3 regions of the Rhizobium sp. YTUHZ045 genome follow, and region 2 is predicted to be linked to each of the others. Evidence: riboswitches for the same ligand, from Rfam matches in the RefSeq annotation. Region 2 holds a riboswitch; each other region holds the start of a gene.

Region 1 (9,748 bases), on a different replicon from region 2:
CCCGAAAGCAGCGTCAGTGCGGCGGCTGCAAATAGATATTTTTTCATGTTCCATTCCCCTTTTCTTATGCGTGAAAAATGATCTGCCGGTCAGGCGGCCGGCACGCTGGCAAACATGTCTTCCACCTCGGCATGGGCGGCGCGGACGTCGATCTTGAGATTGCCGAGGCGAGCCTTGCCGGCGGCGATACGCTTCAGAGCGGCATCCGTGAGCGGGCGGGCGGCCTTGGCGGCGGCTTCGCTTTCCCTGACGTCCCCGTGGCTGTGGAGGGCGATATCGAAACCCGCATCGAGGACTTGGGCGACGCGTTCCGGCAAGGTGCCCGTGAGCGACTGCATGAAGATGCAGTCGGAGATCAGCACGCCCTCGTAACCCATCTCTTTGCGGATCACGTCGTGCATGACAGGAGAGACGGATGCCGGCAATTCGGCATCGTAGGTCGAGTAGACGACATGGGCGACCATGGCCCAGGGCGTATCCTTCAGTGCGACGAAAGGCTTGAAATCGGTGGCGGTGAGCGTCTCACGGCTGGCATCGACGACCGGACGCTCCTTGTGGGAGTCGAGCGTGGCGCGGCCGTGGCCGGGAATATGCTTCATGACCGGCATGTTGCCGGTCTCTAGCAGCCCGTCGACCACCTCACGGCCGAGGGCAGCGATGAAGTCGGGATCGGGGCCGAAGGAGCGGGCGCCGATGACCGCACTCGTCGTCTCGAAGACGAGGTCGAGAACGGGCGAGCAGCCGCTGGAAAGGCCGAGTTCCGTCATCATCGCGCCCATGGCCTGGGAGGAAAGGCGCAGTGCTTTTTTGCCGAGATCGAAATCGCGGCGGGCCAGTTCGGCGAACTGGCCGAAGCTGCGGAAGAGCGGCCAGGGACCGGCGTCGAGATGCTGGACGCGGCCGCCTTCCTGGTCGGTGAAGACGGGCGCATCCTCTCGTCCGACGGCTTCGCGGAAGCGTTCGATCAGCCGCTTTGTCTGCTCCGGCTCGCGCTGATTGCGCCGGCCGACGAACAGGCCGAGCGGATTGGTCTCGCGAAACAGGGCGAATTCGTCATCCGAAATCGCAGGGTTCGGGAGACCGACAAAAAGGGCGAGCGGGGTCGAGGACACTTCTGGAACTCCGGTATCAGCTGGTCATTTCGGCGCGCTTCGCAGCATGCCTTCGTAAATGCCCTTGTCGGGGGCAGGGATGGCGATCGCACCCGCGGTGCTGGCGTAGAAATCGACCGGCCCGGCATCGCCGATGAAGGCATAGGCATGGCCGAGCGCCTTCATCGTCTGAAGGCAGGCGGAAAACAGCGCGAGACCGATGCCCTTGCCACGCGCCTCGGGATCGACGCCGGTTAGGCCGAAGAAGCCGCGGGCCGTCGTGTCATAGCAGGCAAAGCCGAGCAGCTTGCCGCCGTCGACGGCAATCTGGCAGGCGACGGGTTGGCGGGAAAAGGCAACCGAAACTTCACTCGCCCAATTCTCGCTGAATCGTTCGCGAACCCAGTTGACGACCAGGTGCAGTTCCGGTGGAAGAGCCGGACGAATGGAGGCGCGGACATTATCGGCCCGCTCTTTCAGGTCGGCGAGCCTGTTGGAATATAAGCTCACAAGCAGGTCTGGCACCTGTCTCTCCTCCAGATATTCCTTTATAGCGGAATATATATCCGTTTAATGTCATAGACTTGGCTATCTAAATGGGCTTGTCAACAGGGATTTTCAAATGGAGCGGTGCGCCCGGCTTCGGACCAGCGCCAGCTGGCGCGAATGAAAACGGCCCGGGGAGGCCGGGCCGTTTTTCTCTCATAATCCTAAGCCTGCGCCTTTCGGCGGGATCGGTTATTCGCCGTGCTTCCAAAGCGCATGAAAATGCTGCACCGGGCCATGTCCGGAGCCGACAGTGAGACTGCCGGCGGCGGCGACTGCATCGGCAAGGTAATCCTTCGCAATGGCGACGGCTTGCTCGGCCGATGCGCCCTTGGCAAGCTCGGCGGCCAGTGCGCTGGAGAGCGTGCAGCCAGTGCCGTGTGTATTTTTCGTTGGCACTCGCCTGGCCTCGAACCAGTGCAGGCCGTCGGCCGTGGCAAGCACGTCTGGGCTCTCGTCGCTGCCGAGATGGCCACCCTTGACCAATACGGCGGCGGGGCCAAGCGCGCGCAGCCGCTCGGCCTGCGCCGCCATCTCATCGCGATTGGTCGCGACCGGCTGGTGCAACAGGGCCGCGGCCTCGGGCAGGTTCGGGGTAAGGAGGGTTGCGAGCGGCAGCAGCAGCCGGGTCAACACGTCGACCGCTTCGGGCGCGAGCAGGGCGGCCCCACCCTTGGCGATCATCACCGGGTCGAGAACGATGGGGATTCCCGGTCGACCGGCAAGGGCTGCGGCGACAGCCTCGGCTATGCCGGCATTGGCGATCATGCCGATCTTGACGGCGTCGACGCGCACATCGGCGAAGACGGCATCGATCTGATCGGCGACGAATTGCGGGGGCACCAGATGCACGCCGGTCACCCCTTGCGTGTTCTGTGCCGTTAACGCTGTGAGCACTGCCATGCCGTAAACGCCACGGGCGCCAAACGCCTTGAGATCGGCCTGGATGCCGGCGCCGCCGGAGGGATCCGAGCCGGCGATGGAGAGGACGTTGCGGATCATGGGCGGACCTTTCGGATTTCTGCGGCGATGCGGCGGGCGGCGGCCTCGGGGTCCGGCGTGCCCGCAATGGCGGAGACGACGGCAAGCCCTTCGGCGCCGGCTGCAAACACTTCGGCCACATGCTCCGCCTTGAGGCCGCCGATGGCGACGGACGGCACCGGCGAGGCCTTCACCAGCCTGGCAAGACCATCAAAGCCGACCGGCTGTTTGTGATCAGCCTTGGTCGGCGTCGCAAAGACAGGTCCGACGCCGGCATAATCGACAATATCAGGGTCGACGGCGGCAGCGAGCCGGGCTGTTTCCACCGAGAGACCAAGGATCATCTCGGGTCCGATCATGTCTCGTGCCCTGCGCGCATTCATATCCTCCTGGCCGACATGCAGGCCATCGGCGCCGATCGCGACCGCAGCCTCGACATCGTCATTAACGATGAGGAGGGCGCCGGTTCCAACGAGCGCCTCTCTCAAGGCGCGGCCGGTCTCGATCATGCTGGCCGTGCCGGCATGTTTGTCGCGCAACTGCACCATCGTCGCGCCGCCGGCAACGGCAAGCCGCGCCGTCTCGATCATGCCGATTCCGGCGCAGAGATCGGGATCGAGAACGAGATAGAGCGAAAGGTCGAAGCGCTTCATGCGACCGATACCCTTGCCCTGGCATCGAGCGTTTCGGCGTCGATCGCAGCCAGCGCATCGAGGAAGCGCCAGGAAAAGGAGCCCGGGCCGGCGGCGCCGAGCGCTGCATCTTCGCCGGCGACGGCGAAGGTCGCAAGCGCGGCGACAGTCGCGCCGAAGAGATCTTCGGGCGCGGTCGCGGCAAAGGCGCCGACGAGGCAGGTGAGCGAGCAGCCGAGCGCGGTGACCTGCGGCATCAGGGCCGATCCGCCCGCAATACGGACTGCCCTCGCGCCATCGGTGACGAAATCGACAGCACCGGTGACGGCGACGATGGTCCGCTGCCTCTTCGCCAGCCGCCGTGCCGAATCCTCCGCCTGTTCGACTGGATCGCGGCTGTCGACGCCCTGACCACGGCTCTCGCCGCCGGCAAGCGCGATGATCTCGGAGGCGTTGCCGCGGATAATCGTCGGGCGAAGCTCCAGAAGGTCGGCCACCGCGGCGCGACGGAAGCCCGTGGCGTAATGGGCCACCGGATCGAGCACCCAGGGTTTGCCGGCCGCAATGGCGGCCTTGGCAGCCCCCTGCATGCCTTCGAGCCATTGCGTCGAGAGCGTGCCGATGTTGATGGTCAAAGCATTGGCGATGCCGGCGAATTCGCCGGCTTCTTCAGCGGCATGCACCATGGCGGGCGAAGCGCCCGCGGCCAGCAGGACGTTGGCCGCGATATTCATCGCGACATAATTGGTGATGCACTGAACGAGCGGCGGCTTTTCGCGCATCGCCTTCAGCATGGCTCCCGACGTGATCTTGCTCTGCATGGTGCCCCTTTCAGGCGGGGGCGGGCGCGGGGCGCTGCTCTTACGGCGGTGCCCCGAGCGACTCCCTCCGCCGGCATTATCCGGTTCAGGTTCGAAGGGTTCTTCTCAGCCCGTCTGTCGACGAACGCCCCTGTCTCTCATCACGCTCTTTTTCGCAGAGAAGGGCGCGGCTGTCACTCCGAAAGTGAGTATTCCGGTATTTCGGAGCGGCTGCCCTTGGGCGTGGACATTGCTGGAGGCCTTCCCAGCGCAATCCTGAAGGCATCCAATTTTGCCTAACTCAAATCATGCAGCCCCGTCGTAATAGCCGGGCTGATTGAAAACTCCGAAAATCGAACCCTCAAACCACTCCGCTCCGGCGTACAGGCTGTCGGCCCGACCTCATAGCGATCGGCAGCCGGGAAGGGTGCTAGCCGCAGCAACGGCCAGCGGCTACCGTCGCGGGAGCCCTGGATGCGCACGGCGCCGTTTGCGACAGTCACACGGATGCGGAAATCCTCCAATTCCTTGAAGGGCTGCGACACCGACCAGTCTGACTTTCCGTCGGTGACGACGGTGCTGAGGAAGGCTTCGCCGTCGGTGAATTCGACGCCTGTTTTCACCCAGCGGCTCTCGTCGATGCGTACCATCAGGCCGGCCTGATCGTAGAGGGTGCGGAATTCGCCCTGGACGCGGATCTGTGCGGTGAAGCTGTCGCCCGTGGGAAAGGCGAGGAAGTGGCCGGTGTCGCGGGTGAAGCCGTAATAGGTCTCGCGCCAGAAATCGGTCTTTTCGCCTGTCGTCATCGTCAGGCCGGTTTCGTCGGCGTGCCAGCTGGCCGGCTCGTTCAGCCATTTCCCGTCATTGAAGTCGATGCTCATTCGCTTCTCCCTTCCTTTAATCTTGCCGCAGGGCAGTCGTCTCACTTGGCGTATCACGCAGGCCCCGTGCGGAGAACTAGCGCAGCTGAAGATGGTGCTTTCCGGAAACGCGCCATCCGCGGCTGCATAATCGACCGCTCATGCTTGACACGATAGCTTCAGCTTCTATTCTGTTACAAAAAGATGAATTACATAATTGTGGAATTAAATCGGGAGCTCTCATATGAAAACATTCGTCGCATTCCTTCTCGGCACCGCGCTCGTCGCCCTGCCTTCGACCCTGCTCGCTCAGGAAAAGGGCGGCGTCATCAATGTCGCGACGATCGGCGAGCCGCCGACGCTCGATCCGATGTCGTCCACGGCTGATCTCGTCGGCATCGTCACGCAGCATATTTTCGAGACGCTCTACACTTTCGACAAGAGCTGGAACGTCACGCCGCTTCTCGCTGAAAGCCTGCCCGAGATCAGCGCCGACGGCAAAACCTATACGATCAAGCTCAGGACTGGCGTCAAGTTCCACGACAATACCGATATGACGTCCGAGGATGTGGTCGCTTCGCTTACCCGCTGGATGAAGATCGCCTCGCGCGGCAAGCAGGTGGCCGGCTTTATCGACAAGATCGCGGCTACCGATCCTTCGATGGTTACGATCACGCTGAAGCAGCCCTATGCGCCGCTGACCTCGCTGCTCGCCTTCAACAATTCGGCGGCGATCATCATCCCGTCCGAAAAACAGGACGAGCCGATGAAGGAGTTCATCGGCACCGGACCCTATATGCTGAAGGAACGGAAAGCCGACCAGTATATCCAGCTTGTCCGCTTCGATGGGTACAAGCCGCGCAGCGGCGAGAGCGATGGTTATGGCGGCGCGCGTCATCAATATCTCGATGAAATCCGCTTCGTGCCGGTGCCGGACCCGAACACCCGCGTCGAGGCCGCCGTTTCCGGGCAGTACGACTATGTCGACTCGATCCCGGTCGAATCCTACGACAAGCTAAAGGCCTCGACCGCCGCGCAGCCGGTCATGCTGAAGCCCTTCGGTTATCCGGTTTTTGTCTTCAACACCAAGGAAGGTGTGGCTGCCAAGGTCGATGTGCGCAAGGCGATCCGCCAGGCGCTCAGCATGGAAGATATGCTGGCGGCGGCCTTCGGCAGCAAGGATTTCTATGCGCTCGACGGCGCCATCTACCCGAAGTCCTTTGCCTGGTCGACGGATGCCGGCGCCGAGGGCTCCTATAATGTCGCCGATCCGGAAGGGGCGGCGGCCGCTGCCAAGAAGGCCGGCTACAATGGCGAGCCGATCCGCATCCTGACCAGCCGCCAATACGAGTTCCATTACAAGATGGCGCAGGTCGCCGCCGAATATCTGAAACTTGCCGGCTTCACCGTCGATATGCAGGTGGTGGACTGGGCGACGCTGACGCAGCGCCGCACCGATCCGAAGCTGTGGGATATCTACATCACCCACAGTCCCTTCCTGCCGGAGCCGGCCCTCATCGGCTCGCTGTCGACGAGTTCGCCCGGCTGGTGGGACACGCCGGCCCGCAAGGCCGCGGTCGATGCCTTCACCTCCGAGGTCGATCCGAAGAAGCGCGTGGCGCTCTGGGCCGATGTCCAGAAGGCCGTTTATACAGACGCACCCTTCATGAAGATCGGCGATTTCAACGCCGTCTCGGCGAAGTCGATCAAGCTCGAAGGCGTCGATCCGGCTCCGTGGCCATATTTCTGGAACGCCTCGATCAAGAAGTAAGCAACACCGCCGGTGCCGCCCTTCGGGACCGGTACCGGTCATCTTTTCTGCCGCATCTGCAAGGGATTGAAGGCCGGCATTCATGATACGCTACATCCTCCAACGCCTGTTCGGCATGATGGTCGTGATGTTCCTGGTCGTCACGATCGTCTTCGTCATCGTGCGCGTGACTCCGGGAGATCCGGCCGCCGTCATGCTCGGGCCGGATGCGACGCCGCAGGATATTGCCGATCTCCGGGCCCGGCTCGGCCTCGATCAGTCGCTCGGCCTGCAATATGTCTATTACATAGGCGAACTGCTGAAGGGCGATCTCGGTCAGTCGATCTTCCTTAACATGCCGGTCACATCCGCGCTCATCGACCGGGCCGAGCCGACTTTCTTCCTGACGCTGTTTTCGCTTGCCATCGCCAGCGCCATCGCCCTGCCGATCGGCATCTATGCCGCCTATCGGCGCGGGTCCTTCATTGACCAGGCGGCAACGACGCTTGCCATGTTCGCTGCTAGCATTCCAAGCTTCTGGCTCGGTCTCATTCTGATGCAGTTCTTCGCTGTCCGGTTCAATCTCTTCCCGGTCTCCGGCTATGGCGGCCCGGGCTCGACTTTCATCGACCGGATGTATCATCTGACGCTGCCGGCCTTTGCGCTCGGCATCGTTTCTTCGGCGCTGATCCTGCGCTTCACCCGTGCCTCTATGCTCGATGTGCTCGGCGACGATTATATCCGCACGGCGCGCGCCAAGGGGCTAATCGAGCGCAAGGTCATCCTCAAGCACGCGCTGAAGAATGCGCTGATCCCGATACTGACGGTGCTCGGCCTGACGGCGGCGGTGCTGATCTCGGGCGCTGTCGTCACCGAAACCGTTTTCGGACTGCCGGGTGTCGGCAATCTCGTCGTTTCGGCGGTTTTGCGCCGCGACTATCCCGTCATTCAAGGGGCGCTGCTCGTCATCGCCGCCCTCTACGTGCTGATCAATTTTGCGATCGACATGCTCTACCTGCTGGTCGATCCGAGGGTGCGCTACTGATGGCGGATGTGGCAATCAAACCCGTCGAAAGCGAAGGCATCAAGTTCGTCCGCCGCCTGATGAAGCGCAGGACGGTGGCCTTGGGCCTGCTGATCCTGACGGTCTTCGTGCTGCTGGCGGTGTTAGCACCGGTGGTCGCGCCCTATTCGCCGTCGAAGCTTTCCATCGTCAACCGTCTGAAGCCGCCGAGCGGCGTCTTCTTTTTCGGTACTGACGAGTTCGGCCGCGACGTCTTCTCGCGCACGATTTTCGCCGGCCGCCTGTCGCTGCTCGTCGGTGCGGCGGTCGTCGCCTTGTCGGCCGCCATCGGCGTGACGCTCGGCCTGCTTGCCGGCTTCTTTCAAAAGCTCGATACGCCGATCGCCCGGCTGATCGACGCGATGATGGCCTTTCCGGATATCCTGCTCGCCATCGCCCTCGTCGCCGCTCTCGGCCCGTCCTTGACGACGGTCATCATTGCGCTGTCGATCGTCTACTCGCCGCGCCTTGCCCGTATCGTCCGTGCCTCGACGCTTGTCATCCGCGAGCTGCCCTATGTCGAGGCGGCGAGGGCGCTTGGCATCTCGACCTTCCACATCATGACGCGACACGTGCTGCGCAATCTGCTGTCGCTGATCCTGGTACAGGCCACCTTCCTCTTTGCCAGCGCCATGCTTGCCGAAGCCGGCCTCTCCTTCCTCGGCCTCGGCGTCAGCCCCGAAGTGCCGACCTGGGGAACGATGATCGCTGCCGGCCGGCAATATATCGGGCAGGCCGACTGGATGACCGTTTTCCCCGGCGTGGCGATCGTCCTCTCGGTGCTGTCGCTGCAGATGGTCGGCGACGGCCTGAGAGACATGCTCGATCCAAGACTTCGCAAGGACCTTTAATCCGCCGACCAGAGGTCGCCCAATCCAAATCCGCCAATAGAAATTCGCATGACAGGAGTTCGCGTGAATCAGTTCCCCGCCGCCGCCGGCAAGGTCGAGAACTCGCCTTACCAACGGTTAGCCGCGCTCGGCATAACGCTGCCGCCGCCACCGCCGCCGATCGCCAATTTCGTGACGCATGTGCTAGAAGGCAACATGCTCTATCTGTCAGGCCAGGGCCCGCGCGAGGCCGATGGCTTCCTGCATGCCGGCAAGGTCGGCGGCGGAGTTGGTGTCGAGGAAGCTTACCGACATGCGCGGCTGACCGGCATCAACCTGCTTGCCGTCATGCATGAAGCGCTTGGCGATCTCTCCCGCGTCAGGCGGGTGGTCAAGCTGCTCGGCATGGTGAATGCCATGCCCGAGTTCGAGGATCATCCGAGCGTCATCAACGGCTGCTCGGATCTGTTGATCGCCGTATTCGGCGCGGCCGGCGAACATGCCCGCTCGGCGGTCGGCTTCGGCTCGCTGCCCGGCAATATCACCGTCGAGATCGAGGCCATCGTCGCATTGCATGGCTGAACGTGTTTTCGTGTTTGGAGTGGTCTTCGGATGACTTATTTCTATTTTAACAGGCATCCTTCCCCCGGCTGCTCGACACTACCAGATGGCCGCGCCATGTTCTGCCCTTCCTCCCAGACTTTCGGAGATCTTCATGCCCGATGATATCAGACCTTCGCTCGGCCTTCGTCCCGTCATCAATGTGTCCGGCACGATGACCAGCCTCGGCGCCTCGATCGTCGTTCCGGAGGCGATCGAGGCGATGGCAGCGATCCTGCCGCACTTCGTGGAAATCAACGACTTGCAGCGCAAGGCAAGCAGCGTCATCGCCCGGCTGACCGGCGGGGAGGCTGGTTTCGTCACCGCCTCCTGCTCGGCCGGCATTTCGCTTGCCGTCGCCGGCGCAATCACCGGCGACAATCTGTTGGCGATCGAGAAACTCCCGGACGCCGTCCCGGAGAGGAACGAGGTGCTGGTGCAGATGGGCCATGTGGTCAGCTACGGCGCGCCGGTCGACCAGGCGATCCGGCTTGCCGGCGGCACGGTGGTGCTTGTGGGACAGGCGACCTCGACGCATCGTTTCCACATGGAAAGGGCGATCACCGACAAGACGGCTGCTGCCGTCTATGTCGTT
Region 2 (9,748 bases):
GTCGGTTTCTGCCTTCGCCCCAAATTGAAGGAGGACAGCATGTCTTCCAATCTCAACATGTCTGTGCGGACCTCTGACCTGGCTGTATTGCAGGGCGTCCTTGACGACGCAGGATACGATTGCACAAGTAGCCTTGCAGACCCGAAATATTACAACGTTGCCGTCAGACTGCTGTTCAAGCTTTATCACGACGGAATGACCTCGCCCGCCGCCCTCTCTATCGAACTCAGCCGGCACTTCGGAAAAACACCACTGTCCTCGAAATCATCCGCGGAGTTCGAAAACAATCGCAAGCGGATTCAGGGTATCCGTTCAGCCGTTAAAGTTAGGTCGCCTACCGGCGCCTGAACAGACCGTGTCGGGTAACTTCTCGCAAAGCTCATTCGACGAAGGCCTTACCAACGCGATGGAGGGTTGCATGCCGGCGCCGTTCGAACAGCTAGACGACCTTCTCATCGCCCCCGGCGCAAGCGTCGGAGGCGCAGGAAGTCGTTGACTCTCCGTGCCATGAACTACCTGCAGCGAAAGTGCACACGGCGCCGGATTGCGCCGGCGGTCCAAGCCGTTCACTCAAGACCTTGCTGCTGCGCTTGCGAAACCATAATGCGCTACAGCCCGCCGGGAAGCGGCACAATAATGGGCACCGTCAGAGGAGGCTAGAATGCCAGAAGCACCAAACGAATTTGCGGCCAGTCCAAACGGAGACAAATGGTATCTCGAACATAACGAAACAGCGGACCAGCATACTGTCATCCATCGCGCCAACGATGCCTCCGGCGGCACTGTGACGAGATGGCCGATTTCGAGCTTTCTGGAGCACTTCGGCGATCATCCGCAAGGTCAGGCTCTTCGCGAGGCATTGCACGATGCTGGATCAGCTGAACAGGAAGTACCGAGTGAACATACGCCCGTTGTGCAGAAACTGGTGACTTCTTTCCCTTGGTCGCGCAAAACGCAACCCGTTGAGGATTGAGTACGCTCTCACTTACCTAAAAGGGGAGCCCCACGGGCGGTCTCAGGCTCGGCATATGCAAACGATGTCAGCTGGGTCGTCGAAAAAATTCCTGGCGCGGTCCTTGACGGACCTCCGTCCACTCGTCTGTACCCCTTCAAGCAGACTGAAGATTGCCAGACCGACATCTTGCCGGACTTGTCGTCATGCTCCAAGTCGTAGCCGTTCTTCTGGCCTTTGACGATTTCGCGCATGCCAGCGCGTTCCACGGCAGAAATATGGACGAACGCGTCGGGGCCGCCGTTGTCAGGCTGAATGAAACCGAGCTCATTAGTGGAATTGAACAGATCCGGCGTCCGCCTCGCAAGCAAACGGAGCAACCGAAAAGTCGAATTTCGTGACTTAGTTGAGTATATGGATAATACCCGCGCCGGCAGGATCGAAGGCCTCCCCGTTGCCGGCGGGATGTATCAACCTTCATCCTCATTCGCGCGCCGCCACGGCGCGGTTGCGGCCAGCCATTGCCGCGTGCGGGCCTCGGGATCCGCGTTGCGGGTGATATCGGTGACCACGGCAGCACCATCGGCGCCTTTTTCCAGCACCAGCGGCGCGCGTTCGGCAGTGATCCCCCCAATCGCGACGAGCGGTATCGCGCCGACGCGCCGGCGCCAGTCCGCAACACGTTCAATGCCTTGCGGCGCCCATTTCATCTGTTTGAGAATCGTCGGCCAGACCGGTCCGAGCGCAACGTAATCCGGCTCTGCCGCCAGCGCCGTCTCCAGCTCCGCTATGTCGTGGGTGGATAGGCCGAGCTTCAGGCCGGCGCGACGAATGGCATTCCTGTCGGCGGCCATCAGGTCCTCCTGGCCGAGATGAACGAAATCGCATCCTTCATCGATCGCAAGTTTCCAGTAGTCGTTGACGACCAATTGGCAAGCCGCTGCCGCGCAGGCAGCCTTCGATCGCCGGATCTGCTCGCGAAGCACGGAGTCGGGGCAATCCTTGATGCGCAGCTGGACGAGTTTGACGCCGAGCGGCACGAGACGCTCGATCCATTCGGCGCTGTCGACGATCAGATAGAAGGGGTCGAGCTTCACGAGAACACTGCCTTTCCGATAACGGGAGTGGATGGGACGGCGATATCGCGTGGCTCCAGCGGTATGGCCCCATGCGCCAGGCGGCCGGCATCGATCGCAAGCGCGAAGGCCTCGGCAATGCTGGCGGGATCTCCGGCGCCGGCAACGGCGGTGTTGAGCAGAACGGCATCATAACCGTACTCCATGACGGTGGCGGCGTGAGACGGGCGGCCGATGCCGGCATCGATGATCAGCGGCACATCCGGAAAGTGCGCCCGGAACGATCGCAGCGCCATCGGGTTCAGCGGCCCTTGAGCGGAACCGATCGGCGCGCACCAGGGCATCAGGACGCGGCAGCCGGCATCCAGCAGCCTTTCGGCGACGACAAGGTCGTCGGTCGTATAGGGGAAGACCTGAAAGCCCTCGCCGGTCAGGATGCGGGCCGCTTCGACAAGGCCGAAGACGTCAGGCTGCAACGTATCGTGATGTCCGATGACTTCGAGCTTGATCCAGTCGGTGCGGAAGACGTCGCGCGCCATCTTCGCCGTCAACACGGCCTCCTGCACGCTGTGACATCCGGCCGTATTCGGCAGCACTTGCACGCCAAGCTCGCGGATCAGGTCGAAGAAGGCGCCGCCTGCTTTGCCGCCGGCGGCTTCGCGGCGAAGCGAAACGGTGACGATCTCGGTCTTCGAGCGCTTGACCGCCTCTGCAAGCACAGCTGGAGACGGATAGCGGGCGGTGCCGAGCAGCAGTCGGGAGCGGAATTCAACATCATAAAGTTTCAGCATCTCAGCCTCCTTGCATGGGTGAGAGAATTTCGATGCGGTCGCCTTCGCCGAGCCTGAAATCGCCGCGGTCCTCACGGTGCACCAGCTCGCCGTTCACTGCGGTCGCCAGCCATTCGCCTTCGTAGTCGAGAGCGAGAAGAAGATCCGCGAGCGTCGCGGCCGCGACCTCCTGTTCCTCGCCATTGATGATGAAGGTCATGATGCCTTCCTTTCCGAGTGCTTGTCTTTTCCAAGAAGAAGCCGCGCCACCTCCCCTGCCATGGCTGGCGCAAGCAAAAAGCCATGACGGTAGAGGCCATTGACATGGAATGTGCGCCCCTCCTGCGTCACCCGCGGCAGATTGTCGGGATAAGCCGGCCGCACGCCTGCCCCGGTTTCCGTAACCCGTGCCTCGCCGAAGGCAGGATTGAGGGTATAGGCGGCATTCAGCAACTCCATCAGCGAACGCGCGGTAATCGGGCCGATGTCGTTGCTTTCGATCATCGTCGCCCCGATCATGAAGCGATTTCGCTGGCGTGGCACGATATAGATCGGGTGGCGCGGATGCAGCAGGCGAACGGGACGGGAGAGAGAGACCTCCTTCGTTTCGACGCAAAGCATCTCTCCGCGAACGCCGCGCAATCCGGGCAGACGGCCGATCTGGGCAGCCCCGGTGCAGTCGATCACGCGATCGTAAGGGGCAAGGTCGGCATCGCCCCTGACGCCGAATGTGAGGCGCATGCGGGCTTCCTCAAGTCCGGCGGCGAGCCCGGAGAGCGCCTGGCGCGGATCGAGATGCGCTTCCTGCCGGAAGAACAATGCCCTGCGGAAGCGGCCAGCGAGATCCGGTTCAAGCGTCGCGATCGCCGGCTCGTCCAGCCATTCCCATCCGCTTGTCCGGCGACAAAAGCGGTCGAGTTCGCCGGCATCTCGCCCGGCCGCCACCACAAGCGTCCCCCGGCGATTGACATGGCCGGGCAGCGCTGCCTCCCACCAATCGGCGGCAAGACGGCCGAGCGCCAGGACCGGCTCGTCTGCGCTTTCCCTTTCGCACCATGGAGCCAGCATGCCGCCGGCAAAGCCGGAAGCACCGGCGCCGACCTCGTCGGCTTGCTCAGCGACGCTGACCCGGAAACCGTGCCGATGGAGCTGCCAGGCAACGGTGAGGCCGGCAACGCCGGCCCCCTTGACGAGAACATGCATCGTCATTCTCCGGCAAGAGTTTTCGCAGCCTCGGCGACCGGCATGTAGAGGTCGCCGCCGTCGCGATACCTGGCGGCCATGGCTTCCAGTCCTTCTTTCTGCGCTTCGGCGCGAATATCGTGGGAAATGCGCATGGAACAGAATTTCGGGCCGCACATCGAACAGAAATGCGCCACCTTGTGGGCCTCCTTCGGCAGGGTCTCGTCGTGGAAGGAACGCGCCGTATCCGGGTCGAGGGAGAGGTTGAACTGGTCTTCCCAGCGGAATTCGAACCGCGCCCGCGACAGCGCATCGTCACGGATGCGGGCGGCCGGATGGCCCTTGGCGAGGTCGGCGGCATGCGCGGCAATCTTGTAGGTGATGACACCGGTCTTGACGTCGCTGCGGTCGGGTAGGCCCAGATGCTCCTTCGGCGTGACGTAGCAGAGCATGGCCGTGCCGAACCAACCGATCATCGCGGCTCCGATGCCGGAGGTGATGTGATCATAGCCCGGCGCAATGTCGGTGGTCAGCGGTCCGAGCGTATAGAAGGGAGCCTCGCCGCAGACCTTGAGCTGCTTGTCCATATTCTCCTTGATCTTGTGCATCGGCACGTGGCCAGGGCCTTCGATCATCACCTGGCAATCCCTGGCCCAGGCAATCTTGGTCAGTTCGCCGAGGGTTTCGAGCTCGGCAAATTGCGCAGCGTCATTGGCATCGGCGATCGAGCCCGGGCGAAGGCCGTCTCCAAGCGAGAAGGAGACGTCATAGGCACGGCAGATGTCGCAGATTTCCTCGAAATGCTCGTAGAGGAAGCTCTCCTTGTGGTGATGCAGACACCACTTGGCCATTATCGAGCCGCCGCGTGAGACGATCCCGGTGACACGATTGACGGTGAGCGGGATATAGGCAAGCCGCACGCCCGCATGGATGGTGAAATAATCGACGCCCTGCTCGGCCTGTTCGATCAGCGTATCGCGATAGACTTCCCAGGTGAGATCCTCTGCAATGCCGTTCACCTTTTCAAGCGCCTGGTAGAGAGGCACCGTTCCGATCGGAACCGGCGAATTGCGAATGATCCATTCGCGGATGTTGTGAATGTTGCGGCCGGTGGAAAGGTCCATAACCGTGTCGGCGCCCCAGCGGATCGCCCAGACCATCTTTTCCACCTCTTCCGCCATCGACGAGGTGACCGCCGAGTTGCCGATATTGGCGTTGATCTTCACCAGGAAATTCCGGCCGATGATCATCGGTTCGGATTCCGGGTGGTTGATGTTGGCCGGAATGATTGCCCGGCCGGCTGCGATTTCCTGGCGGACGAATTCGGGCGTTACGAAATCGGGAATATCAGCGCCAAAGCTTTCGCCGTCGCGCGCGAGCGCCTCCTTCGCGGCCTGCCGGCCGAGGTTTTCGCGGATGGCGATGAACTCCATTTCCGGCGTGACGATGCCGGCGCGCGCATAGGCGAGCTGGGTTACGGCGCGGCCCGCTTTTGCCTTCAGCGGCGTGTTGCGAATAGGGAATTCCGGCGTCAGCCGCTCGCCGGTGACAAAACCATTGTCTTCAGGCTTCACCACCCGGCCTTCATAGGCCTCGACATCGCCACGCGCCCTGATCCAGCTCTCGCGCAAACGCGGCAGTCCGGCGTCGATCGAGACCGTATGTGCCGGGTCGGTATAGGGACCGGAGGAATCATAGACCGTGACCGGCGGTTCACCGGAGGTCGGGTGAAGGCTGATTTCGCGCATCGGCACGCGCAGATCAGGATAGAGCGTTCCGGGCTTGGCGATCTTGGTCGAGGCCGGAAGCGGGCCGGTGGTGACGACCGGAGTAAGCTTGGGTGCGACAATATTCATGGGTGAGGCTCCAAGGTTTGACGTTTGGAGACCCAGTTCCAGTGTTGGAATGATGGAAAGACGCCTCATGCGACAAAGCGAAATCCGCCCGACAGCCGCAGCGTCTGCACCGTCCCTACGCCAGTATGAACTGGATCAGGTTCAACGGGTCACTGCGCCACAACAGGCAAAGCCGTATTGTTCAGCAGAATCTCAGCCCCTTGCCGGGACACCCCTGGTGAATACCTGCATCAAAGACCGCTGCGGCCCTGATGTCAAGCCGACCCTCACGCGTTCCTATCCGGACCTTTTGAGTCGGCGGCCAGTCCGATAGAGCAGCATTGATTGTGGATGGGCCAGCTCCGCCGGCCCATTTCACTCGCCAGGACGCTGCCGTCCATGCTCTGAATATTCGTGGCATGGTCTCATGTTTTGCTGACGGGCGATAACGTCCGTTTATTTGTCAGACGGCGCCTGCTGGATCACCCTATCGCAACACCATTCTTGCATTCATGCCCTATCGTTTCGTTCACACTGCCGATCTCCATCTCGACTCTCCCCTGCGCTCTCTCGCGCTTCGCAACGCCGAGCTGGCCGATCTCGTCAGCGACGCCAGCCGGCAGGCGCTGGTCGCGATCGTTGATCTTTGCCTTGAGGAGCAGGTCGATGCGCTTGTTATCGCCGGTGATCTCTATGACGGCGAGCAGACGTCGATGAAGACGGCGCGCTTCCTGGCAGGCGAGCTCGAACGGCTGCACCGAGCGGGCATCTCAGTCTTCAAGATCCGGGGCAATCATGATGCGATGTCGAAGATCGCCCGGGAACTGGTGATGCCCGATACGGTGAAGATCTTCGGCGGCCATGCCGAGACTGTCGAGACCACCAAGGGCAGCTTGTCGGTCGCAATCCACGGTCTGAGCTTCGCCAAGCCGCAAGCCCCGGACCCGCTGCTGCCGAAATTCAAGCCGCCGGTAGCGGATGCCGTCAATATCGGCATCATGCATACGAGCCTGGCCGGATCGGCTGGACATGATGTCTATGCGCCCTGCAACGTGCTCGACCTGCATGCCTCGGGTTTCGACTACTGGGCGCTCGGGCATCTCCACCAGCGCAGCCATTATCCCGGCACGGCGACAGTCATCATGCCCGGCATGCCGCAGGGCCGCGACATCAATGAAGCGGGCGTCAAGACCGTGTCGCTGGTGACCGTGGCGGACGACCGGACCGTGACGGTGGAGGAGCGGCGCACAAGCATCGCGCAGTTCGAGCGCGTCAATGTCGACCTCACGCGTGTCGATGATTGGCGTGAGGCGGCCACGGTGGTCGAGACAGCGCTGATGGCGCAGCGCGACCGCACGGCTTCGCCGCATCTTGTCGCACGCCTCAGGCTTTCCGGCCGCACGCCGCTCTCCTGGCAGTTGCGGCGCGATGTCGACCTCATGCAGGCGGAAGCCGAGCGGCGCAGCGACGCGATCGGCCGCACCTGGATCGAGAAGCTGGAACTCGCCTTCGAAGCGCCCTCGATCCCCGCAGACGCGTCCGCCGCCGATCCCGTCATCGAACTCGGGGCGCTGATGCGGGACGAGGTCATCACCCGCAGCGGATTTCGCGACGAGGTCAGGGAGATGGTCCGGGACCTGCTTGCCGACCTGCCGCCCGAGAGCCGGGCATTTGCCGGCCAGAACGAGGCGGGTTTTGAACGCTTCATCGACAGCCTTCTCGCCGATGGCGCCGAGGACATCGCCGCCCGGATGAAGGCGGTGGATCGGGGAGACAGCTGATGCGTCTGCGCCGCCTCGACCTCACCCGCTATGGCAAGTTCACCGATCACTCCATCGATTTCGGCGCGGCCCGTCAAGGTTCGCCGGACTTGCACATCGTTTATGGCCTGAACGAAGCGGGCAAATCGACCACCTTCGCCGCCTATCTTGATCTGCTCTACGGCATTGGTGAGCGCAGCACCTATAATTTCCTGCATCCCTACAATACGATGAAGGTTGGTGCGCGGCTGGAATTTGGTGGCTGGGAATATGAGCTGGCGCGGCTCAAGCTGCGGACCGGCAGCCTCGTCGATGATCGGGGACAAGCTGTGAACGAGGCGCTCCTGGCCGGCGCGCTTGGCGGCGTCGGTCGCGAGGCCTATCGCACCATGTTCTCGCTCGACGATCAGTCGCTCAAGGAAGGCGGCAACGCCATCATACAAAGCAAGGGCGAACTCGGCGAATTGCTGTTCTCGGCCAGCTCAGGCCTGGCAGGCCTGAGCCGTTCGCTGGTGACGGCAGCCGACGAAGCCAACGCGATCTACAAGAAGCGGTCGTCGAGCACCAAGCTCGCGGAACTCAAGCGTTCGCTCGAAGCGCTCAAGGCCGAGCGCAATGCCATCGACACGCTTGCTTCGGCCTATGCGGCCCTGAAATCGACTTATGAGCAGGCCGACGCTGCCTATGGAAAAACCACGCGGGAACTGGCCGAGGCCAAGACCCGGCATCAGGAGCTGACGCGCCTTCTCGGCGCCCTACCCCCGGCCCTAGAGCTCCGGCGGCTGGATGCAGATGCAGCCGCCATGAGCGATCTGCCGCGGCCGCCGTCCGAATGGTTCGCGCTCCTGCCCCAGCTTTCGCGCGACGAGACGCGGCTGCAGGCGCTTGTCGAGACCGCCGACCGCACGCTGCGCCAGCTTGCGGATGAGATCGAGGCGATCGCGATCGACGACAAGGCGCTGGCAGTCACCGCGCATATGGACCTGCTGGATCAGGGTCGGGCGCGCTATCTTGCGGCTGAGAGCGATCTGCCGAAGCGCCGGCTGGCGCTGGCCGAACAGGAGGGTGAGTTGGCCCGACTGCTGGCCGATCTCGAACAGCCGGGCCATGCGAAACCCGAGGCGCTGCTGCTGCCCGCTTCGCTGATCGGCATCATCCGCGATCTTATCGAACGGCGTTCCGGCGTCGAGGCGAAACTGGCAGCCGCTGATCGGGAACTGTTGCGAGTGCGGGAGAATCTCGAAAGGCTGAACAGGGAAGGCGGCTCGCGAGATGGATCTGGGCTCCTGGATCCTGCGCGTTTCGGCCGCATCGAAATCGCCCTGAGCCGGCTGGCGGGATCTGATCTCCCCGTGCGGCTTACCATGGAAGAACGGACACTTGTCCAGGCGAAGCGAACGCAGGAGAACCAGTTTGAACAGCTCGCACCCTGGAGCGGCAACGCCGTCGCTCTGCAGCGGACGGCCGCGGCAGAGCCTCGACAGATCGAAACCTGGCGTGGCCAAGCGACTGCTATCGACAAGCGGATTGGCGATCACGAGGGAAGGCTGCGCGATCTCGGCACCGAACAGGCGCTGACCAAAGCCCGGATCGCGGCCTTCGTCGCCGGCGGTTCGATCGACGATACCGAGGCCACGCGGCTGCGCGATGAACGCGATGCCGCCTGGCAGGCGCATCTCACCAGTCTGAATGCCGCCACGGCTCGGATTTTCGAGGAGCGGATGCGGCAGGACGACGTGGTATCCGCCGGCCGGCTGTCGCGGGCGCAGGAACTGGCCGAGCTGCGCCAACTCCGCCAAGCGGAAGCGGCAACGGCAGCAATGATCGAGCGGCAAAGGGAACTGCTTGGCGAAGCGCGCGCCGAACATGATGCGCTTGCCGAGCGCATCGGTGATCTGCTGCCTGAAAACATCGAATATGACGCCGAAGCCGCGGCGCGCGTGGCCGCACTCGACACTTGGAGCACCAAGCGAGCCGCAGCGCTGGCCGCCTGGGACGATCTGCAGCACGCAGAAGACACGGTGCACGCGCTTCGCATCGAACTGGATAGGCATGCCGCAACGCTTGCGGAGAGCCTTGCAGAAGCCGGTCTTGATGACGCAGACCAGCGACGGGTCGCCGAGCTGATGCAGGCTGCAAATGATATACTCGCCGCCAGCACAGCCGAGCGGGC
Region 3 (9,748 bases), on a different replicon from region 2:
AAAGACGCCAAAAATGGGAGTATTTCGCGTTAACCTTAATGCCTCTAGTTGAGCGGCGTTCGAAATTATACTTCTAAAGGAGTAGCCCGATCAGGCGGCGCGATGTCAGGCGATTGCCAAAATCGATTACTGGTCGTTCCAACAGATAATAACTGAGGCTTGCCACCAGAAAAACGAGCGCCGCTGTCAGTGTGCAGGATTGCAGCCAGCCGGTGACCACATTCTCGGAGGAGGCGCCGAACGAGCCGGGGTCCAGTCTCTGGATTAATGTCAGGATGATCTCCTGCCAGATGTAAATGCCGAAGGAGATCTTGGCGATGTAGCGGACGGGGGCGTTATCAAGCAGCCTGACCAGACGCTGCGAATGGTTGAGTGAAACGAGCGCTGTTGCGACGGCCAGTGGGAAGACCGGAAATCCATAGGGGATGTCAAGCCAACCGTAACCTTCGGCCGAGCCGCCTGGGGATATGAGGAGGCGGTAAGCGGCAACCGCGACGGCGAGGAGTGCCGCGGCGTCGAACCAGGGAGATCGTCTTGCGGGCAACATCACTTCGATGCCGGCGGCAAGCGCGCCGAGCGCGAAGACAGCAAAGAAGCCGATCGGATTATAGTTGGGCATCCATTCCTTCGCTCCACCCTGAAGGCCATATGCCCAGCCGCGCCCGATATCGTCGAGCGCAAAGAGCCTCAGGATCATCAGATGAGCAAGAAGGACGACGGCAATGACGCAGAGCCAGGCGGCGCGGGCGAAGAACGGACGTTGCCGTAGCAGCGGCAGGCGAAACAGAAGGAGAAAGCCGACCGGGAGGAGCACATAGCTGGTGACCTCGAAGGGAATGGACCAGAGCGGCCCATCGGCTTCGACGGGAAAAAACGTGCGCCAATGCCACTGGCTCATGAACAACAGTCCCGAGACGTAGCGGACGACGAGTTCTGGCGTCAGCGGCACGGCAAGCAGCGTCAGGCTAAGGACGAAGCTGACGCTGGTGGCGACCCAGAAGCCCGGAGCGATGCGCGCCAACCTGCGGATGGCGTAGTGCCCAAGGCTGGGCATGGCGCCGCCGGCGTCGAGAGCGTGCCAGAAGGGGCGAGCAAGCAGAAAGCCGCTGAGCACGAAGAAGATGGCGACGCCGAAATTGCCGAAGCGGAGGACGTTTGCCGTCGCCGCCAATTCATCCGGTATTCTGCGCATATCCAGCCGGAGCGCGAGATGATGCGCGAGCACCAACAAGCAGGCCATTGCGCGCAGAAAGTCGGCTCCGGCCAGTCTGTCCTGTGCTCGCATGTCGTTCCCCGCCCTGCCCGATTCGGCTCAAACCGCCCAGGCGCAAAGCATTGCCTGGGAAGACCGCCTCGGCAAGGCCCCGGGCGAGCTCAGCCGAGGAGTTCGTTGGTGTAATAGGTGGAAAAGTCCGGCTTCTCCTTGATCACGACGCCATTCGCATCGACGAGAATGCCGTTCTCGACCAGGAAAGCGCCAATGGCATCAGCCTTTGCCGGATCAAGCGTGCCGATCACGCCGGCCTCGGATCTCAGGAAATGGCCTTCGATCAACGCCTTCTGAGATGCTCTCACCAGATCCGTGTTCATCAGCGCACCGTTACTTCCTGATATCAGCAGGTCGCAGGCTTCGTCGGGATGATCGATGGAGTAGACATAGCCTTGACGCGTGGCCTGGATGAAGGCGCGCGCGTGTTCTCGACTGGCAGAGAGATAGGCGTCACTGGAAACGATGACTGTCGTCTGCTCGTCGGGAATGCCGTAATCGGAATAGTGGAAGCGGCTGATCTGCCGATTTTCCAGCTCAGCGGCGATGCCCTCCCAGGTGTAGATCTCCAGCGTGAAGTCAATCGAGCCATTGTCCAGCGCCTCATAGGCGGAGGTGCCGAGGGTGACGGTCTTGACGTCGCCCTTGCCGCCGTCATTGCGGATCATCGCCGAGACCAGCGCGCTTTCCCAAGTGCCGCCGAAGCCTCCATAGGTCTTGCCATCGAGATCTCTAGGGCTCTTGATGTCGTCCCGCCCGCCCTTGAAGATCAGGCGTGCGGTTTCCGTCTGGACGACGCCGTAGACCATCTTCACGTCACCGCCGCCAGCACGCTGCGTCAGGGCCTCGATCTCGCTACTGATGCCGAAATCGGCGACCCCGTTTGATACCAGCGTGCCGGCACTCGTGTCGGTAAAGGGTAGAATTTCGACATCGAGGCCGGCGGCCGTGTAGAAGCCCTTCGCCTTGGCGACGTAGATGCCGATGTGATTGGTGTTGGGCGTCCAGTCGAGCGCGATACGAACCTTTGCGGGCGCCGATTGAGCGAAGGCGACGCGGCCGGCGAGGCTTGTCGCGATGGCGGCGAGCATCGTCTGGCGGCGGGTGAGAAGCGGCATGGTGACCTCCTCAGGTCTTTAGAGCATGACGCCGAAAAGCACGGTTTTCGAACGACATCAGACTCTAACTCTTTAAATTGGAACAGGATTCAGATTTTGGGCCGACCGGCCTAAAACCACCCTGTTCTAGCGGATGAAGCAGGGTTTGCAGGATTTCGGTCTCGATCGCCTGGGCCGCCGGCGAACCGACATCGGCAATGCTTCTCGGGCGGGGCAGGGGAACGCGGAATTCGCGGATGACACGCGCCGGACGGGCAGACAGCACGTAGATCCGGTCGGAGAGAAAAACGGCCTCGCGAACATCGTGGGTGATCAGCAGCGCCGTCCAGCGATGTTCGGTCCACATGCCTTGCAGCCACTCCTGGATCTGCGTGCGGGTCAGCGCATCGAGCGCGCCGAAGGGCTCGTCGAGCAGCAGCATGTCCTGCTCCTGGATGACGGTGCGCAGCAGCGCAGCACGTTGGCGCATGCCGCCGGAAAGAGAGGCGGGGTAGTGATGCTCGAAGCCGGCAAGGCCGAACCGCTCGAAGAGGGGCGCGACAGCGGCGCGTGCAGCCCGGCGAGCCATGCCCTTCACTTCCAGACCGAGCGCGGCATTATCGATGATCCGGCGCCAGGGCATCAGCGCATCGCGTTGTGGCATGAAGGCAAAGGAATGCGGCGTCTGTTCCAGCGCTGCTTCGTTGAAAAGCATGGCGCCGGAATCGGGTCGCAGCGCCTGTGTCAGCAGTCTCAGCACGGTCGATTTTCCGGAGCCGGATGGGCCGACGATCGAGACGAACTCGCCGTCTGCGACGGCGAGCGAAATGTCGTCTAGAACTTTCATGCCGTCGAAGGACTTCGAGATGTTGCGCAGCTCAAGCATCTGACCGGTCATCGGCGCCGCTCCTGGGATGGCTGCCAGGGCATGACGAAACGCTGGATAACCAGCGTCAGCGCGAAGAGGCAGAGCGTCAACAGAGCGCTGACGATCACGGCGGCGAGCACGAGATCGGGACGGAAATTGTTCTTGGCGTTGAGGATATAGATGCCGAGGCCGCTTGCAGCGCCGGCATATTCGGCAAAGATCGCGCCGACGACGGCATAGGTGATCGAGATTCGAAGGCCGGCGAAGAAATAGGGCAGCGACGAGGGAAGCCGCGCCAGGCGGAAAATGCGCCAGCGGCTCGCTTTCATCGAATTCAAGAGCTCGGCAATGTCGCGATCGGTCGCCTCATAGCCCTGAAGCAGGGCAACAAGCAGCGGAAAGAAGGTGACGAGCGCCACCAGCAATATCTTCGGCAAAAGGCCGAAACCGAACCAGAGGACGACGAGAGGCGCGATCGCCACCAGCGGCAAAGTCTGGCTGGCGATGAAGATCGGCAGCATTGCCCGGCGCATGAATGGCATGAAATCCATCAGGATCGAAGAGGCGAAGGCGAAGGCGAGCGACAGGGCGAAACCACCGAGTGTCGCTCCGAGCGTCGGCCAGGTGTTTGATATCAGCGCCTCTCGGTTCAGCCAGCCCTGGACAAGGATACGCGAAGGTGCCGGCAGAATGGACGGTTTGATACCGGAAAGATCGACATAGAGTTCCCATGCCGCCAGAAAAGCAAAGCCTGCGAGCAAGGCGGGCATTGCCCGGTACACGGCGAGATAGAGCGTCGCAAGGCGCGAATCCGATGGTCGTGGCGATGTCATCGGCGTTCGATTTCAGGCTTTCGCCGGGCCGTTCGCGCAAACCTGTCGAGGGCATCGGTCTCGATGCGATTTGGGGCGGTTGCCTTGAGGGCATCGATAGGGATGCCGACGGAATTGCCGGACGTCCGGTAGAGTGACACTTGCGCGCCGGAATACATTTGGACCTCGCTCCGCTGGCATTACCCAGATCAGCTTAGAAGGGTCCGGAGGCTTGCGCCTCACATCTCAGCCCCGGCGACACGGAGCTCCCCTGTTATTTCGGCGAAAACTATCATCGGGGTTTTCTTGCCGCAACCGCAAAATTGCAAACCCGTGCGCCCGGTCGGATGGGGCGCAGATAAAAAAACACCCGGACGGAGGTCCTGTCCGGGTGTTTTCCGAGGTTCCGTACCTGCCGGGAACGGAACCCGAGCGCTTGTCTTTCAGGCGGCAATATCGGCAGGGGCGATTGGTGCGGGCCGGGCAAGCGCCGACGCCATCATTTCAGCTTGTATCGACCGGATGATCTCACTGACGCTCCTTCCTGCGCCTCGTGCTTTACGGCCGGGGAAGCAGCGGTTATAAAACCTCAACTAATATTGAGGTCAATAGGCCATGAATAGGATTTCTGCAACGCCGCTCGGCAGGCTTCTGACGGTCGGCGAAGTGGCGCAACGCAGTGGTCTTGCCGTCTCGGCGCTACATTTCTATGAGGCCAAGGGGCTGATCTCGAGTATCCGCACGCGCGGCAACCAGCGGCGCTACGGACGCGATGTCCTTCGCCGGCTCGGCATCATCAAGGTGGCGCAACGTGTCGGCATTCCGCTTTCGGAAATCCAGACGGCATTTGCCTCCCTGCCGCAGGGGCGCACGCCGACGATTGCCGACTGGCAGACGCTGTCGGTGCGCTGGAAGGATGAACTCGACACGCGAATCAGACGGCTGAGCCTGCTGCGAGACCGTCTGACCGGCTGCATCGGCTGCGGTTGCCTGTCGATCGAAAGCTGTCCGTTGCGCAATCCCTTCGATCAGCTCGGCGAGGAAGGGCCAGGCGCACGGCTGCTGGAGACCGAAATCGAAGTATGAACTTTCAGGGAAGAGCGCCAGCCTCTGGCGGAAAGATGATGCCTGCCTTTCTTTCGGCCGGCGCGCTCATATGTTAAGGGCGAATGGCGCAACAGGCGGCATTGTCCGCGAGGAGGACGGCTTCGTGTTCCATCCGAGACTATTCGAGAATCGCAATGTCATCGTAACCGGCGCCGGGCGGGGCATCGGTCTCGAAGTGGCCCGGCAGTTCCTGGACTGCGGCGCGAAGGTGATCGTCCATACTGGACGCAAACCGGGGCGCGATCTGCCGGATTTTCTGCTGACGGCTGAATCCGAAAGACGGGCGCTGTTGCTGCACGCCGATTTCACTGCCGCTGGCGGCGCTGCGCAATTTGCCGAAAATGCGCTTACCTTTTTCGACAAGGTGCATGTGCTCGTCAACAACGCCGGCACTATGCTCGGCCGTTTTCCAGCTGCCACACTGACTGACGCAGATTATGAGGCGATTGTGCGTTTGAATCAGACGTCGGTGGTGGCGCTGACGCGTGCGTTGCTGCCGGCATTGAAGGCGGCGGAAGGCGCTGCCATCGTCAACACCGTTTCAATTTCCGCGCTGACCGGCGGCAGTCCCGGTTCTTCGATTTATTCTGCCTCGAAAGCCTTCGTTTCAACCTATTCCAAGGCGCTTGCCCGCGAGCTCGCGCCGGATGGCATCCGCGTCAATTGTGTCTCGCCCGGAACGATCGAGACGGATTTCCACGAGCGCTATTCCTCCCGCGAAAAGCTGGAGCAGACGAGAAAGTCTATTCCCTTGCAGCGGCTGGGCACAGCGGAGGATTGCGCTCCCGCCTATCTGTTTCTGGCGGCGCCCTCGCTCTCCGGATACATTACCGGCCAGGTCCTCGAGATCAATGGCGGCCAGCTTATCTGCTGATTTAGTTAGACCTTTTTTGACATTTCTTCACTTTTGGCAAATTCGTGTGTGCGAATATGCTATCGTGCTGATCTGCCTTTTTGCTTCCCTTCCGAGATGTCGAATGCCATTGCCCAAGCCCGAGCCGGGAATGTCCGGTCAGGAACTGCACAAACTCGCTGGAAACGCTCGTGAGGCGAGCGATCTGCTGAAGGCGCTGGCGCACCAGACTCGACTTCTGATTCTTTGCATACTCGCGACCGAGGAGCGGACGGTGAGTGAAATCGAAAACATCCTCGGCATTCAGCAGGCAATGGTCTCGCAGCAGCTCGCGCGTTTGAGGCTCGAAGGTCTCGTCAATACGCGCCGTCAGGGCAGGCTGGTCTATTACCGTATCGGCAATACAAACGTGCTTGCCTTCCTTGAATCGCTCTTCGATCTTTTTCCGGCTGCTGAAAACAATTAGTACCCGCCCTTGCGGAGCACGGTTGCTGCGTCGAAGATAGCTGATCCGGATGATTTCGCGCCGGATCGGGAGACCGGATGATCGACAAGCTGGAATTTTTCATCGCCCTTGCCAACGAAAAGCATTTCGGCCGCGCCGCGGAGGAGTGCGGGGTGTCCCAGCCGACGCTTTCAGCCGCGATCCGGCAGCTCGAGGATCAGCTTGGTGTCATGCTGGTGCAGCGCGGCTCGCGCTTTCAGGGGCTGACGCCGGAGGGCCAGCGCGTCCTGGAATGGGCCCGGCGCATCGTCGGCGATGCCCGCACCATGCGCGAGGAGATGCGCGCGGCCCGCCGCGGACTTTCCGGCCATATTCGCCTTGCCGCCATTCCGACGGCGCTCGCCATGCTTTCGCGCATCACCACGCCCTTTCAGGAACGACATCCGGGAGTGACCTTCTCGATCGTCTCGCGGAACTCGCTGCAGGTGCTGAGCATGCTCGAAAATCTCGAAATCGACGCCGGCATCACCTATCTCGAAAACGAGCCGCTCGGCCGGGTCACCAGTGTTCCGCTCTATGCCGAGCGCTATCATCTGATCACGGCTGCAGGCAGCCCGCTATCCGATCGCGACAATGTGACCTGGAAGGAGGTCGGCGATCTTCGGCTTTGTCTATTGACCGCCGACATGCAGAACCGCCGCATCATCAACCGGCATCTGACGGAAGCCGGCGCCACTGTGCATCCGACGCTCGAATCCAATTCGATGATCGTGCTGTTCTCGCATGTCAGAACCGGACGCTGGGCGAGCATCATGCCGCGCAACGTGGCGAAATCATTTGGTTTTCCGGTGGAGATCCGGATGATTCCGATTGTCGAACCGGAAGCCCACCATCTGGTTGGCCTCGTCGCACCCTATCGGGAGCCCTTCACCCCGCTCGTTTCGGCCCTGCTGCACGAAGCGAGAGTGCTCGTGCGGGACGAGGAGCTCTGATAGAAAAAACCTATCAATCCACGAGATAGCTTTATTGATCGTCGTCGGCTTCCCTGAGATGTTGTCTGCATGATGGCGCTCGGCTGGGGAGGCCTGCCATCCCGAAACGAGCGAGCCGCCGGGAGGGCTGCCTGATGACCATTCATATCGCCGAAGGCGATATCGCAGCGCGTACGCGGACCATCGTCGCCGACCTTCGCTTCCTTGAAGGACCGCTGCTTCCCATTCTGCACGAGGTTCAGCGAGAATTCGGTTATGTGCCGCAGGAAGCCCTGCCTGTGATTGCGGAGGAACTGAACCTCTCGCGCGCCGAAGTGCACGGGGTGATGACATTCTACCACGATTATCGCGACCATCCCGCTGGCCGCCATGTGCTGAAGCTCTGTCGCGCCGAGGCCTGCCAGTCGACGGGCGGCGACGCGTTGGCTGATCGCGTCAAGGCGCTGCTCGGGATCGATTTTCATCAGACGACGCTCGACGGCGCCGTGACGCTGGAGCCGGTCTATTGTCTCGGCCTTTGTGCCTGCGCCCCGTCGGCGATGCTCGACGGCGAGGTTTATGGCCGCGTAGACGATCAGATGGCGGCGGAACTCGTTGCGGAGGCACGTCGATGACAGTCAAGATTTATGTTCCGCGCGATGCCGCTGCGCTGGCGCTGGGGGCCGAAAAGGTGGCAAAGGCGATTGCCCAGGAAATCGCCGCCCGCGGCTTCGATGCAGAGATCGTGCGCAACGGCTCGCGCGGAATGTTCTGGCTGGAACCGCTGGTCGAGGTCGAGGCCGCCGGCAAGCGCATCGGCTACGGGCCGGTGAAGGCAAAGGATGTGCCTGCTCTGTTCGACGCGGGAATGATGAACGGCCGCGGCCACCCACTCTGTCTCGGGGAGGTTGAAGACCTCCCGTTCCTGAAGGAGCAGACCCGCCTGACCTTTGCCCGCTGTGGCATCACCGACCCGCTTTCGCCCGGCGATTATGAGGCGCATGGTGGTCTTGCCGGCCTTCGCCGCGCCGTTTCGATGACGCCTGCCGAAATCGTCAAGGAAGTCACCGATTCCGGCCTGCGCGGACGCGGCGGTGCCGGTTTTCCCACGGGCATCAAGTGGAAGACCGTTCTCGATGCCAGCGGCGAACGCAAATATATCGTCTGCAACGCCGATGAGGGCGATAGCGGCACCTTTGCCGACAGGATGATCATGGAGGGCGATCCCTTCGTCTTGATCGAGGGCATGGCGATTGCGGGGCTTGCGACCGGCGCCACGAAGGGGTTCGTCTACACCCGTTCGGAATATCCGCATGCGATCGCCGTGATGAGCGAGGCCATCGGCATTGCCCGGCAGGCCGGCATTCTCGGGCCGTCAGTGCTTGGCTCGGGCCGCGCCTTCGATATCGAGGTGCGCACCGGCGCCGGCGCCTATGTCTGCGGTGAAGAAACGGCTCTCTTGAACAGTCTCGAAGGCAAGCGCGGCATCGTGCGCGCCAAGCCGCCGCTGCCGGCGCATAAGGGCCTGTTCGACTGTCCGACCGTCATCAACAATGTGATTTCACTGGCCTCGGTGCCTGTGATCATGGAGAAGGGCGCCGCCTTCTACCGCGATTTCGGCATGGGCCGCTCGCGCGGCACCATTCCGCTGCAGATCGCCGGCAATGTCAGATATGGCGGGCTTTATGAGACGGCTTTCGGTCTTTCGCTCGGCGATATCGTCGACAGGATCGGCGGCGGAACGAGGACCGGCCGGCCGGTCAAGGCGGTTCAGGTCGGCGGGCCGCTCGGCGCCTATTTCCCGCGGGCGCTGTTCGATACGCCTTTCGACTACGAGGCCTTCGCCGCCAAGGACGGGCTGATCGGCCACGCCGGCATCGTCGTCTTCGACGACACGGCCGACATGCTGAAGCAGGCGCGTTTCGCCATGGAATTCTGTGCCGTCGAAAGCTGCGGCAAGTGCACGCCCTGCCGCATCGGTTCGACGCGCGGCGTCGAGACGGTCGACAAGATCGCAGGCGGCATCGAGCCGGAGAAGAACCGGGTACTGCTTGGCGATCTCTGCAATACCATGAAATTCGGGTCGCTCTGTGCGCTTGGCGGCTTCACGCCCTATCCCGTGATGAGCGCCATGACGCATTTCCCGGAAGATTTTGCGCCGGCACCGGTCGTGGAGGCTGCGGAATGACCGGCTTCTCCCCAACCTTGCCCCTCACCCTAACCCTCTCCCCGCGTGCGGGGAGAGGGGACGTGCCCTGCGAGACGTGGTGGGGAACGGAGGGGTTGCTGCACGTCCCCTTCGCCCCGTTTACGGGGAGAAGGTGCCGG

What was found. A riboswitch is a leader RNA that binds a small molecule or an ion and turns the genes downstream of it on or off. The one in region 2 is predicted to bind thiamine pyrophosphate.
Region 1: linked by a shared signal. The riboswitch ahead of thiM (hydroxyethylthiazole kinase) and the one ahead of thiC (phosphomethylpyrimidine synthase ThiC) in region 2 are both predicted to bind thiamine pyrophosphate.
Region 3: linked by a shared signal. The riboswitch ahead of NMA58_RS18895 (ABC transporter permease) and the one ahead of thiC (phosphomethylpyrimidine synthase ThiC) in region 2 are both predicted to bind thiamine pyrophosphate.

The regions. Positions count from the first base shown of each region.
Region 1 covers NZ_CP101434.1:374,844-384,591, forward strand. The annotation lists gene NMA58_RS28875 (ABC transporter substrate-binding protein) at 1-47, opposite strand, end outside; gene NMA58_RS28880 (glycoside hydrolase family 3 N-terminal domain-containing protein) at 90-1,112, opposite strand; gene NMA58_RS28885 (GNAT family N-acetyltransferase) at 1,137-1,616, opposite strand; gene thiD (bifunctional hydroxymethylpyrimidine kinase/phosphomethylpyrimidine kinase) at 1,830-2,639, opposite strand; gene thiE (thiamine phosphate synthase) at 2,636-3,271, opposite strand; gene thiM (hydroxyethylthiazole kinase) at 3,268-4,071, opposite strand; TPP riboswitch at 4,117-4,213, opposite strand; gene NMA58_RS28905 (DUF1349 domain-containing protein) at 4,347-4,931, opposite strand; gene NMA58_RS28910 (ABC transporter substrate-binding protein) at 5,155-6,681, shown strand; gene NMA58_RS28915 (ABC transporter permease) at 6,764-7,705, shown strand; gene NMA58_RS28920 (ABC transporter permease) at 7,705-8,574, shown strand; gene NMA58_RS28925 (RidA family protein) at 8,623-9,135, shown strand; gene NMA58_RS28930 (aminotransferase class V-fold PLP-dependent enzyme) at 9,269-9,748, shown strand, end outside.
Region 2 covers NZ_CP101433.1:141,948-151,695, reverse strand. The annotation lists gene NMA58_RS22800 (hypothetical protein) at 40-348, shown strand; gene NMA58_RS22795 (hypothetical protein) at 662-973, shown strand; partial or broken gene NMA58_RS22790 (cold-shock protein) at 1,135-1,323, opposite strand; gene NMA58_RS22785 (thiamine phosphate synthase) at 1,423-2,049, opposite strand; gene NMA58_RS22780 (thiazole synthase) at 2,046-2,819, opposite strand; gene thiS (sulfur carrier protein ThiS) at 2,821-3,018, opposite strand; gene thiO (glycine oxidase ThiO) at 3,015-4,001, opposite strand; gene thiC (phosphomethylpyrimidine synthase ThiC) at 4,004-5,836, opposite strand; TPP riboswitch at 5,931-6,062, opposite strand; gene NMA58_RS22760 (metallophosphoesterase family protein) at 6,328-7,596, shown strand; gene NMA58_RS22755 (AAA family ATPase) at 7,596-9,748, shown strand, end outside.
Region 3 covers NZ_CP101432.1:3,836,332-3,846,079, reverse strand. The annotation lists partial or broken gene NMA58_RS18910 (acyltransferase family protein) at 66-1,285, opposite strand; gene NMA58_RS18905 (ABC transporter substrate-binding protein) at 1,375-2,385, opposite strand; gene NMA58_RS18900 (ABC transporter ATP-binding protein) at 2,450-3,262, opposite strand; gene NMA58_RS18895 (ABC transporter permease) at 3,259-4,065, opposite strand; TPP riboswitch at 4,214-4,327, opposite strand; gene soxR (redox-sensitive transcriptional activator SoxR) at 4,660-5,130, shown strand; gene NMA58_RS18885 (SDR family NAD(P)-dependent oxidoreductase) at 5,255-6,025, shown strand; gene NMA58_RS18880 (ArsR/SmtB family transcription factor) at 6,129-6,470, shown strand; gene NMA58_RS18875 (LysR family transcriptional regulator) at 6,548-7,441, shown strand; gene NMA58_RS18870 (formate dehydrogenase subunit gamma) at 7,576-8,055, shown strand; gene NMA58_RS18865 (formate dehydrogenase beta subunit) at 8,052-9,608, shown strand.